Regions from separate parts of the Cohnella boryungensis genome, predicted to be linked through region 3. Evidence: riboswitches for the same ligand, from Rfam matches in the RefSeq annotation. Region 3 holds a riboswitch; each other region holds the start of a gene.

Evidence for each region. A riboswitch is a leader RNA that binds a small molecule or an ion and turns the genes downstream of it on or off. The one in region 3 is predicted to bind cobalamin.
Region 1: another riboswitch for cobalamin. It lies ahead of ACFO1S_RS00200 (ABC transporter substrate-binding protein); the one in region 3 lies ahead of cobJ (precorrin-3B C(17)-methyltransferase).
Region 2: another riboswitch for cobalamin. It lies ahead of ACFO1S_RS00905 (NUDIX domain-containing protein); the one in region 3 lies ahead of cobJ (precorrin-3B C(17)-methyltransferase).

Annotation. Positions count from the first base shown of each region.
Region 1 covers NZ_JBHSED010000001.1:54,365-58,529, reverse strand. Annotated here, with positions in the region: gene ACFO1S_RS00210 (heme ABC transporter ATP-binding protein) at 1-389, opposite strand, end outside; gene ACFO1S_RS00205 (FecCD family ABC transporter permease) at 386-1,444, opposite strand; gene ACFO1S_RS00200 (ABC transporter substrate-binding protein) at 1,447-2,466, opposite strand; cobalamin riboswitch at 2,653-2,839, opposite strand; gene ACFO1S_RS00195 (DegV family protein) at 2,970-3,812, opposite strand; gene ACFO1S_RS00190 (nicotinate phosphoribosyltransferase) at 3,948-4,165, opposite strand, start outside.
Region 2 covers NZ_JBHSED010000002.1:84,517-88,681, forward strand. Annotated here, with positions in the region: gene metE (5-methyltetrahydropteroyltriglutamate--homocysteine S-methyltransferase) at 1-1,009, shown strand, start outside; gene ACFO1S_RS00900 (LysR family transcriptional regulator) at 1,030-1,971, opposite strand; gene ACFO1S_RS00905 (NUDIX domain-containing protein) at 2,033-2,524, opposite strand; cobalamin riboswitch at 2,894-3,099, opposite strand; gene ACFO1S_RS00910 (hypothetical protein) at 3,727-4,165, shown strand, end outside.
Region 3 covers NZ_JBHSED010000038.1:23,711-27,875, forward strand. Annotated here, with positions in the region: gene ACFO1S_RS18090 (sirohydrochlorin chelatase) at 1-519, opposite strand, end outside; gene cobJ (precorrin-3B C(17)-methyltransferase) at 594-2,387, opposite strand; cobalamin riboswitch at 2,630-2,847, opposite strand; gene ACFO1S_RS18100 ((2Fe-2S) ferredoxin domain-containing protein) at 2,947-3,303, opposite strand; gene ACFO1S_RS18105 (MFS transporter) at 3,341-4,165, opposite strand, start outside.

The DNA of each region.
Region 1 (4,165 bases), on a different contig from region 3:
AGCCCTTGCAGCTCCAACTGCTCCATCACTCTGCGAATGACGGGCTCAGGGTCGCTTGCCTCTCCGCCAAGCCAGCGCTGGTAGGGGAATCGCCCCATCTCGACAACTTCCCGAACCGTATAGCCCACGGCCGGCAGCGCCTCCTGCTGCAGCACCGCAATCCGTCGCGCCGTTTCCTTGCGGCTGTACTCGCGGATCGCTTTGCCTTCCAGCAGCACCTCGCCGGATGCGGGAGACTCGATTCCGGACAGCAGCTTGAGCAGGGTCGACTTGCCGCTTCCGTTCGGACCGATGATGCCGAAGAAATCGCCGGCCTCCACCCGAAGATCGATCTGGCGCAATACCTCTCTTCCCCCGATTCGATAGCTTAACCGCCGCGCTTCGATCATGTCCTTGCCTCCCCGCCTCTCGTTTTTCTTTTCCATAACAAATAGGCGAAAAAGGGCGCGCCGATAAACGCGGTCACGACGCCCAGCGGAATTTCCTTCGGGTTAAGCGCCATTCGGGCAATCGTATCCGAAGCCAGCACGTAGATGCCCCCGACTACGGCGGATACCGGGATGACGATCCGGTTGTCCGGGCCCGTCACCAACCGCACGAGATGCGGAACGACCAGCCCGACAAACCCGATTACGCCGGAGACGGAGACGGCCGCAGCGGTCATCAGCGTCGAGACGACAAGCACGATCAGCTTCGTCCTCTGTACGTTGACTCCCAGATGCATCGCTTGACGCTCGCCCAAGGCGAACAGATTCAATTCGCGGCTCATTGCAATCAGCACGACTGCGCCGAGCAGCATGTAAGGAAGTACGATAAGCGAATAATTCCAGCCCCGCATGGAAAGGCTGCCCATGAGCCAGTAGACGATTTCGTTGACGACGTTATTGGAGAGGGAGACCATGAAGGAAACCAACGAGCCGAAAAAGGCTTGAATCACGACCCCGGAAAGAATCAGCGTCTCCAGTTCCATCCTGCCCTTATGATAAGCCAGCCGCAGAACGAGAAACAGCGTAATCAGCCCCGTCGCGAACGACACGGCCGGTATGGTCAATTGTCCGATCCACATCTGCAGACCGAACAGAATGACGAAGGCCGCCCCGACCGAGGAGCCTGTCGCCACCCCCAGCGTATACGGGTCCGCAAGCGGATTGCGCAGCACCGCTTGAAATCCGGCGCCCGCCAGCGCCAGCGCCGCGCCTACCAGAACGGCAAGCACGACCCGGGACAAGCGCACCTTCGTAATAATCGTCTCGTCCGGGTCGTCTATGCCATCCGTGGCCGGATGCAGATTGAACAGCGTATCGGCGTAAGGCACCTGATGAAGCAGGATGTTCCATACTTTGCCGATGGGTACGTTCGCTCCGCCAAGGGAAAGACTCACGATAATCGAACAAAGGAGGAGCGCTAAGGCTCCTCCCATATACATCGTTAATTTGCCGCGCATCCTTATTTCACCTTATCGGGATGGATCGCTTTCGCCATTTCATGCAGTACTTTGGTCAGACGCGGACCGACCCGGCTGATCGAGTTGTCGTCCACCGGGAACAGCTGCTTGTTCTTCATCGCATCGATGCGGTCGAAACCCGGACGCTCCTGAATCGCCTTCAGAATGCCAAGATCGAACTCATCGTTGCTCGCATAAATAATGACTGCCGGGTTGGCTTTAATGACCGCCTCCGGATCGACTTCGAACCAGCCGGACTTCTCCTTCGAGATGTTGTCTCCGCCCGCGAGCGTAAGCACCTCGTCCATATATTCGCCGCTGCCGACCGTCCAGCCCGGGGAGAACTCCATGTACACCTTCTTCGGGGTTACGCCTTGAAGGGCGTCAGTTACTTGCTTGAGCTCCTCGCGCATCGTGGCGGTGACTTCGGCCGCGCCGGACTGAAGGTCCAGAATCTGTCCGACCGTCTCGATCTTCTCCATCACTTGCTCCAGCGTCTTCGGATCGCTGGCGAACACCTTCACGTTCAGCTTGCGCAGCTCCTCGACTACCTGGGATTGTATGCCGCCGTTGGCGAACACCACATCGGGCTTAGCAGCCAGCAGCGCCTCCGTATTCGTCTTCAGATCGCCAACCTTCTCGATGGCCTTCGCTTCCTCGGGGTAATCGCTGTAATTGTCGACGCCGACAACCTTGGCTCCTGCGCCGATCGCGAACAGCGTTTCCGTCTCGCTCGGAGCGATGGCCACGATTCTCTCCGGCGCTTGCTCGAACACGACGTCGGTGCCGGTGCTGTCCTTCAGCGTCAGGGGATAGACGGTTTTCTCTGGCGCGGGCGATTCCTCCGCGGCGCCGGACGCGGACGGCGAGGCGCTCGGCGAAGCCTGAGTCGCCGCCGGCGCGGAAGGGCTGGCGCTTGGCGTAGCCGCATTGTTGTTGCCGCCGCAGGCCGCGAGGCCGAGCGCGAGCAGCGCAACGAGCGCCCAAGCCCCTATTCTGCTCCATAGACGTGTATTTTTCATAACGATCCATCTCTCCTCTGCATTACTGATTTCTTCTTGAGAGGAGCTTGACCGATTGAACGACCGATACGAGAAACCCTCTCTCCGCGTTCGTCGGAGAGAGGGTTGGCTGACAGGAAAAAGCATGCCTTCGAATCGAAACCGAAGCATTCCCGATTGAGCCGTATCCTTATCCGCGAAGGAGTTCGTCTGCTGCATCCCAAGGCAGGTATCCTGACTGATAGGCTGACGATGCGCCTCGCGCCCTGTCCCGACGGACGGGGCGCGAGGCGATCCCTATTTCACAGTGGCGGGACCGTGCCGGACTTGCACCGGCTTCCCTTTTAACCTTCACGCCCGCAAGCGTCAAGGCACCTTAAGATATTAGAAGTCTATTCAATTGCCGCAAGCTGCCAATCACTTGGAATTATAGCCCTCGGGGCCGGGTATTGCAACAGTTTCCGTCACCGCACTCCGCTCGGCGCAGGGGCTGATCCTGTCTGAAGCGGACTGTAGACGGCGACTCACTCGCTGTAATACGTAAATCCGATCGCGCCGACGCCTGTATGCGTGCTGATGATCGGCGTCGTATGCTCGATGTCGAAGTCGTCGTACCCGGTGAGCGCCCGGACCGCGTCCTTCAGCTTGTCCGCCAGCTCGTAGCCGGCGGCGTGGACGAGCCCTACGCCTTTGATCGCCTTGCCTTTGATGTCCTCCGCGAATGCCTTGGCCAGATAGTCGACAATCTGCGCGCGGGTGCGCACCTTAGCAACGGGCGTGTATTCTCCCCCGTCGAGGGAAGCGATGATTTTGATTTTCAGCAATGAGCCGATCCACGCTCTGCCCTTGCCGATCCGACCGCCCTTGACCAGGTTGTCCAGCGATTCCACGACGACGAACAGCTGCGTGTTCTTGCGGATTTGCTCCAATCTCGCGATGATTTCAGCCATGCTCTTGCCCGCCTTCGCCATCGCGGCCGCCTCCAGCACCTGGAAGCCTAAAGCTTTCGTGATGTACCTCGAATCGACAACGGTAACCTTCGTATCCGTCATCCCGGCGGCCATCTCCGCAGACCTCACCGTGCCGCTCATCTCTCCGGTCATATGGATGGACAGAACCTCGCTTCCGTCGCTTCCAAGGCGGTCATACACCTCCAGAAAAGCGCCTGCGGACGGCTGCGAGCTTCTGGGAAGCTCCTTGGCCGCCTGCATCATATCGATAAATTCCGTGGGCGTAATGTCCACCCTGTCTAGATAAACCTGATTATCGATGCATAAAGACAACGGGACGATCTCCACGCCGTACTCTCGTAATATCTCATCCGACAAGTCGACGGTCGAATCCGTCACCACTTTGATCCTGCTCAACGGGTTTTCCTGCTTTCCGATTCTAAGGATGTAAGACTCGCTATTCTAGTAGTCTACCATTCCCGGCAGCACGACCGCAAACGCCGCTCAGAGAAGCGGGGCCCCCGGCCCTCGCTCCCCTCAGCGACTGAATTTTTATATATGCTGGCGAATGAGCCTGTCCTTCAGTTCGAGGAAGGCCGGACTGAAATTCACGCGATATTGCTCCGGATTCAGCTTGCGCAGATGCTCGGGCCAGAACTGGGTCAGCTGCTGCTCGTGATAGCTGCGGATCTCCTCAAGCTTCGGCAAGGCGTACACCAGCTCTCCTTCCCGAAAAATCGGAGTCAGCAGCGGCAGCGCCTCATAGTTGT
Region 2 (4,165 bases), on a different contig from region 3:
GTTCAATCTGCCGCCGCTGCCTACGACGACGATCGGCTCGTTCCCGCAAACGGCTGAAGTCCGCGCAAACCGCGCAGCCTTCAAGAAAGGCAACATCACCGAGGAACAGTACAAGCAATTCAACTTTGATCGGATCGCGGAGTGCATCGCACAGCAGGAAGAGATCGGAATTGACGTCATTGTTCACGGCGAATACGAACGCAATGACATGGTCGAATACTTTGGCGAATGCTTGGATGGCTTTATTTTCACAGAGAACGCCTGGGTACAGTCTTACGGAACACGCTGCGTAAAACCGCCGGTCGTATGGGGCGACATTAGCCGCAGCAAGCCGATTACTGTAGAATACTCGGCGTTCGCGAAGAGCCGTACTAACAAGCTGGTCAAAGGCATGCTGACGGGTCCGGTAACGATCCTGAACTGGTCGTTCCCTCGCGAGGATATCAGCCTGAAGGAAAGCGCTCTTCAGATCGGTCTTGCGATTCGTGACGAAGTGCTCGATCTCGAAGCCAACGGCATCGAGATTATTCAGATCGACGAAGCCGCATTAAGAGAGAAGCTTCCATTGCGTCATTCGGACTGGCAGAGCGAATACTTGAGCTGGGCGATTCCTGCCTTCAGACTTGTACACAGCGGCGTTAAAGCCGAAACGCAAATTCATACCCATATGTGCTACAGCCAGTTCAGCGACATCATTCGCGATATCGATGCGATGGACGCCGATGTCATTACGTTCGAAGCGTCGCGCTCGGATCTGGCCATCATCGATGCGATTAACGAATGCGGCTTCCGTACTGAAGTCGGACCAGGCGTATACGATATCCATTCGCCTCGGATTCCTAGCGTCGACGAGCTTAAACAAGGGCTGGACCGCATGCTCGACAAGATCGAAGTCTCCAAGCTATGGGTTAACCCGGACTGCGGACTTAAAACTCGCGGTGTCACGGAAACGTGGGCCAGCTTGAAAAACCTTGTCCAAGCAGCCAAAGAAGTAAGAGCAACGCTATAATAACATACAAGAGGATGGGCTCAGTCGAGCTCATCCTCTTGGTTTATGATCGGATAGCCGAAATCCGTAATGACGGTTTTGAGCTTCGTCACATAGGCGGCAGCCAGTTGGCTCAAGCTCGCCTTCTGATTCACGATGTAACCTACCCGTATGTTCTCGTCCGTACGAAGTCGTACAGATTTGATTTGCTCCCCGTTCAGATCCTTATTCAGTACGCCCGAGCTAATCGTATAGCCGTTAAGCCCGATCAGCAGGTTGAATAGCGTGGCGCGGTCACTGACCAGTATTTTCTTCTTGTACGATCGTGTACTGAGTATTTCCTCTGCGTAGTAAAAGGAATTATATTCGCCTTGCTCAAAGGCCAAACACGGGAAGTCGTCCAAATCTTCGATGTCCAACAGCGACTTGGAGGCAAGCGGATGCTCCTCACTGATGAATACGTGCGCTTCCGCTTGGAACAGCGGATGAAACTGCAGCTCGTTGTCCTTTAATATCTTCCGAATCACCTTTCGGTTGAATTCGCTCATATAAATGATTCCGAGCTCGCTTTTCATATTCCGTACGTCTTCGATAATCTCGTGGGTTCGCGTTTCGCGTAGCGTGCACTCGTACTCATCCACGTTAAGCTCCTTCAGCAGTCCGACGAAAGCCTGCACAGAGAAGGCGTAATGCTGTGTTGAGATCGAGAACAGCTTTTTCGAAGGCTTACGATTCATATACCGCTGCTCGAGAAGCTCGGCTTGCTCCACGACTTGTCTAGCGTAGGATAAAAACTCCGCTCCGTCGCTTGAGGGCACGATTCCCTTGGACGATCGAAGGAAAATCTCAATACCGGCTTCCATCTCGATTTCTTTCACCGCGTTGGACAAGCTTGGCTGCGAAATAAACAGCTTCTTTGCCGCTTCGCTTATCGAGCCGCAACTCACGATGGTCAGAATATATTTCAATTGCTGCAAGGTCATTGGAATACCCCTTCACTTCAGAATTATACCCGCCGGACATTCGCAAAATTTTTACACAAAATCATTGGCCGACCCTAAACGGATGCTCCTTAATCCATTCAGAAACAATGAGATAAACATTGTCTTTCATATATGGGCTAAATGCGGGATCTTCCATAATTTCGCTCTGTTTTGGAATTGTATCAAGCAGCATAACCTCCTCGGTTTCAAACCCTTTCGGCAACTCCCTTAGAGCGCTCACCTTGGAGATATAGATATTTTTCACAAATAGAAGCTGCCCCTGCTCATAAATTAGATATTGCCCTATCCTTTCGATCAACTCAAGCTCTCCACCAGCCTCTTCGTACATCTCCCTGATAACTGTTCGTATAATTGGTTCGCCTTCTTCTCTATTTCCCCCAGGTAATTCCCATCCGCGACTATGATGTCGAACAAGAACCAATTTCCCTTTGTAAAAGGCGATAATCAACACACAGTTAGCTTCTTCAATCAGGCACGTCTTCGTTAATATTATATTTTGATTTGGCAAAGCACCAGGAAACTCATAATTCACACTGACCACCAACTTACTTTTATTTAATTATGGCCTACTCAGCACTTGTCTCCAATCCGTCATACCGGAACCGTGCGAATGGCCACGTTAATGTGATCGATAATCATGGTAGAAACTGCTAAATAAAAAAGTATTCAATCCTAAGATCAAATACTTTGCCCAGGCGAACGGCGATATGAATATGTGCTCCCTCATGGTTGAGCCTGTTTCTCTCTTTTCAAACTAGGATTTATTTTCCTTCAGATACACGTCTTAGCGTGTTGCAACAATAAAAGGCGTCTTCCCTGTGAAGAAACATAGGGAAAGACGCCTTCATAATCGTGAAATTATGACGGTTCATCTAACACCTCCCTATCTCCCGTAGGTACAGCAGTGCTGTCAGAACAGGCAGGTCTCCTGGCTCCGGAATCGTCACTCGGCAGCGGCCTTCCCAATCAATGTAGATCAGTGGCTGGTTGAGCTGCCTGCTCCTCCGTTACAGTGGCGGGACCGCGTCGGTATTGCACCTAACTTCCCTTTTAAGTCGGAACGACAAGCACGCTCGCCGATCAGACACCTGTTCTCGATATGAAATTTATACAAAATTAATTATTATACCTACATCTTACTCGACAATGAACGATAAAAACAAGAGCAACAGATGTGTCTATTATATATAGCATAATACCAATAATTTATACTTTGATATAGATTTAAGCTATATCCATTAAGTTAATGTCCCTTTGCCTGATGAGCATATCAGTAGTGGGGATGCATTCACATGACTGCTTCCAATCAAAAAGTTTAGCCGTCATTTATGGTGAGGTTCAGCTTAACGGGTCTATCGGCGACAAATGCGAAAGAAACAGCTGCTCCGGTGATCTGCTTGTTTCGTTCAACTATCGTACCTGTTAGTTGCTCACGCCATATTGAAATGCATGTCGACTTGGGGATATTACAGCGGACAATCTTATAGTGGTAAAATATAGATAAGAAATTTTTTTGGGGGGGAAGGTATATATGGCTGAGTACAAAGATAATAGGAAGTTAAACTTACTATTACGGTACCTAGAATATCATAACACCTACAAAAAAGCGTTCAATAATGAGGAAGAAAACGAGAAGGAGCTCCTACATTTTATCGTTGATCGTCCTGGCCGAGTCGCGGGGAATCCCCCTTCGCCGCTCAGGGTGCGAGTATCTTCCTCGGGAGGGCGATGCCAATGAGGGATGCTGCGGAGGGTCAGCAGAAGCACGGGCAGCAAGAACATATCGAGACGCTGCCACTGTTCTCCACCACGGATAAGAACGGACGGATGACTATGCTCCGGCCGGGACGTCGCGTCGGACGCGCGGCTCCGCTGATGCCGTGGCTGCTCACAGCCGGTGCACTGTGGTCGCTGACAGGCTCCGTGCCGTTCGGCGCACTGCTCGGCATGGCACCGACACCGGCGATCAACATGCTCCTCGGTCATCCGGTCACAGTAGGCATCGCCGTTTTGCTGCTGTTCGTCGCGATCGGTACGACCGGCGGAGTGTACTCGCGATCGATTGATCAGTTTGGACAGACCAGGGTGGCTGGCCTGTTTGCGACGCTGTCGGTAGCAGGAGGACTCGCAGCAGTCGCGGGAGTCCTCCTGCTCTGGACGCTGACAAGCGACC
Region 3 (4,165 bases):
GATGAACGCCGTCTCCACCCATTTGAACTTCGTCTTCTCCCAAAATAATCGCGAGATTTTGAATAGATCGCTGTTCGCGTCGGCATCGCTGCTGCCTCTCCCAACGATCAGTATCGCCGTATCCTCGTTATGCTGTTCGCCGTCTATCGGCTCAAGAGAGTCTACGCTTTGCAGCCGGGAGCTCAATATTTTCAACACTTGCTCGTGAACTCCGATCGGACGGCTGTAAATAAACTCGACATTCGGATGACGGAGCCTCGCCTCGTCGATTGCGGCAGGGATATGTATTTTGGCATGACCGGCCGAGAATAGCGTAATCGGCACGACCGCAACGCGCGTCGCTCCTTTCGCTACGCAGGTCGCCATCCCTTGCGCCATCGTCGGCGATACGAATTCGAGAAAACAAGTCTCGACGATCTCTGTCGGCAGCGCCCCCGCCAGCATTCTGACCATTTCCCGCACTTCGTTGTTGCCTGCCTCGTCCTTGCTGCCATGGCCTACGAATAATAGGGCATCCACGTGATTCTGCCTCCTCTATCAAACTCATTTTCTCTATCTTGTAGTCTCTGGATACGAAGTCTTCTTCCCCTATGCTAGTCGCCGCAAATAGCGTTCTCGATCTGGAACACCGGCACCTCCTGATGCCGATAGCCCTCGATCTCCTTCACCCGCTTGAAAAACTTATGAAAGCGTTCATTCGGGTGACCGCCGTCTCTGTACCTCGCGATAATCCGCTCGATCAGCTCCACCAGCTCGCCCGGCTCGATGCCTTCCGCGACAGGCTGCGCCGGATGGACGTTGCGCCCGATTGTCTTGCCTCCCAGGAACAAATCGAATTTGCCCCTGCGGTAGACGATGCCGATATCTTCTTGCACCGCACCGTAGCAAGCCATTCCGCAGCCGTTAAAGCCGATCTTCAATTCTTTGGGCAGCTTCATGCCCCCTATCTTGTCTTGCAGCTCCTCTGCGTAAGGGATCGATTCTCCCTTCTCTCCCTCGCAGAAATCGCAAGCCTTCACCTGCAGTACATCTCCGATAGGAGAGAGCATGAAGCCCTCGCCGCGGAGCCGGGATGTAATCGCGTCGGGCTCCGAGGTCGGGACGCGCACGATCAATTGGTGATGCGGCGTATAGTCCATCGTCCCCTTCTCCCCGATGATGTCGGCTAGTGCGAGCAGCTGCCTGGCGCTGAACTTCTTGTCCGCGACGCCGGTGCTCACCGCGAATTCGAAAATCTCTTGCTGTCGGTATACGATCCCCGCTCTGGGCGCGCTCTGCTCCGCCGGGTCCGGCGTAATCCGGGATATTCCCCGCGAGCGATCGACCAGCTCCAGCGCTTCCATCGCCAGCGCAAGCGATCCGACGACAGGCGCGCCTCCGTAGGACGGCTGCCCGGACGATTTCCCGGCAGCGCCGCCCGATTCTGCGGGTGCGGCGGCCCGTTCTGCCTCTGCGCCCGGCTTTTCCATGAGAGTCAATCTCGGCGCCAGCGCAGCTGTCTTCTCCAGTGTCGGCTCCTCGTACTCATCCTCCTCGTCCCAAGCCTCGGGCTCGGAGGGCTGGCGCAGCGCCCACGGCTCCGCTTCTTCGCGCAAGCGCTGATGCGGCTTGAGCGGCTGCACGTCCGCGCCAAGCGTATATTTGCGCTGGTAGCCCCGCGGCGTAATCATAAGTCCATCGTAGACTACCGTAGAGGAGTTTCCGATGATGACCGTTGTCAGCATGCCGATATCGTGATCCAGCATATCGCGCAGATTCGTCAGCACGACATGCTCCCTTTCCCGATAGGCGCTTTTAACAATGCCTACAGGGGTCTCCGGCGAACGATATTTCAGCAATATCCGCTGCGTCTCCACGATCTGGCGCGTTCTTCGGCCGCTGCGGGGATTATAGAGCGCAATAACGAAGTCCGCTTGCCCCGCCGCTTCTACCCGTCGTTCGATCAGCGCCCACGGAGTGAGATGATCGCTCAGGCTGATGGTGCACGCATCGTGCATGATCGGAGCGCCCAGCAGCGAAGCCGAGGAGTTGATCGCCGATATGCCCGGAATAATCTCGACCTCCACGCCGTCCGAGCGCCGCCAGCCCTTCTCCATCAGCACCTCGTAGACCAGTCCGGCCATTCCGTATACGCCGGCGTCGCCGCTGGAAATTACGGCGACCTTCTTGCCGGCCTCCGCCTGGCGAACCGCCTCCTGCGCGCGGCTGACCTCCTCGGTCATGCCCGTGCGAACGATTTCCTGATGGGTCAGCAAACCTCGAATCAAATCTACATAGGTGTTGTAGCCAATGACGACATCGCTTTCCTGCAGCGCCTCCCTGGCCCGCTTCGTAATATGCTCGAAGCTTCCGGGACCGAATCCGATAATCAGCAGCTTCCCCGCCATCGTCCGCACATCCTTTCCATTTGTCGCCTCTTGTTTTCGTGAATTGCCGGATCGCTTTCCGCCCCGCCGCCTAACCCCGAAAAAAACATCAAAAAAAACGTCCCCCACACGATAGCCGTGTTAGAAACGCTTGTCAGCGCGCAAACCTGGAGCGAGTCGAAGAGCCATCGAAAACCGGGTTTTCGATAACGCCGCCTCGTCAGGCAAGTCCGTCCTAACACTTCCCTAAATCCTCGTAGGTCAAAAGTGTATGGAACCAGGCTGGTTTCCTGACTTGGAACGTCATTCTCGTCTGCCTTCCCGGAGCGCTTCACGCGTATCCAGTGGCTTGCCTGACGGGAATGCGCCTTCCCTGGGGACGGCGTTCCTTACAGTGGCGGGTCCGTGCCGGCTTCTCACCGGCTTCCCATTTAAGCCGCTTGAGCCTTGGCCAAGCAGCACCTCATTCATCTCCGTATTCGATTGTCACGGTCATCTTAACATTGTCCGGCTGCGATTGTCTAGCAGAGCGGAGGTTTGCGGAACCCGCCGAGCATGCTGCCCATCCAATCCGGCCCGCTTAAGGCTTGTCCCTGCCCTCCACCGAATTGCCGGTTGCGGCGGCCGTCGGCTCGAAGGCGTACACCAGCTTCTCCTCCAGCCTCTCTCCGGTCAGCATTTTTCTCACCAGCTGCCTGCCCGTTTCAGGCGTAATGCCCTTATACCACGAGCCCTCGGGATATGCGATCACGACGCATGCATCCTCGCAGCGGCCGTTGCAGCGGGTTCTCGTCGTATGGATCAGCCGATCGGCTCCTAGCTTGGCGATTTCCTCGCGGATCGCCAGCGTCACCTCGTCCCCCTCCCGTTTCAGGCAGCTTCCCCCGTTACAGATCAGCAGATGAGACCTCATCCCTTGCAAGTTCCAGGTCACCAATTGAATCGCCTCCTTCTACAGCTTATGAACGATAGGCTCACACTAACTCGTTTCTCTTGCGCAGATAGCAAAATAAGATCAAGCAGCTTGCAGAACAGAGCAGCGCCAGCAGCGCGATAAACCCGTATCCGGCCTGCAAGCCGATTCTCAGGCTTTCCTCGGCCCCCTTATCGCTTCCGAACAGCTTCTGGACTTCATCGATAGTGACGCCGATCAGCAAATTCCCGATCACGCTGGCAACGCCCATCAGAGTAACAGTAAACGTAATTGCCGTATCGGTGCCGCGCGAATAGCGCTTCGCCAGGATCGCCATCACCGTCGGATAGATCGGAGCGATGCCGATGCCTGCGATAGCGAACAGAATCGCTCCTTGCTCGCCGACCGCAATAGCTGCGAAGCTGCATATTCCGGAGAAAGCCGATAGCAGCATGACCGATAACGTGTAGCCGATCTTATCCGTCAGGGGACCAAGCAGCAGGCGCGCCGCCATGAAAAAAACGAAAAACACGGACAGCATCCCGGAAGCCGCATCTGTCGACCAGCCGTAGGCCTTCTCCAAATAGTTGACGAGCCACCCTCCGACCGCCAATTCCGACACGACGCCGAACGAGAGCACCGCGACGATGAGCCATGCGGCTGGATCGCGGGAGAAGCTTTTTAAGGTCATCCGTTCCGCGCTCGTCTCGCCGTCTCCCGGAAAACGGGCCTTTAGCGACGGAATGATCGGCAGCAGGGACAAGGACAGCATGATGAGATACATCCCCCGCCAGCCCAACTCGCCTCCGAACAGGCTCCAGCCCATCATGGAAGAAGCGACGATCGGGGCGATCGCCGAGCTTAGCCCGTAGAAAAAATGGGACAG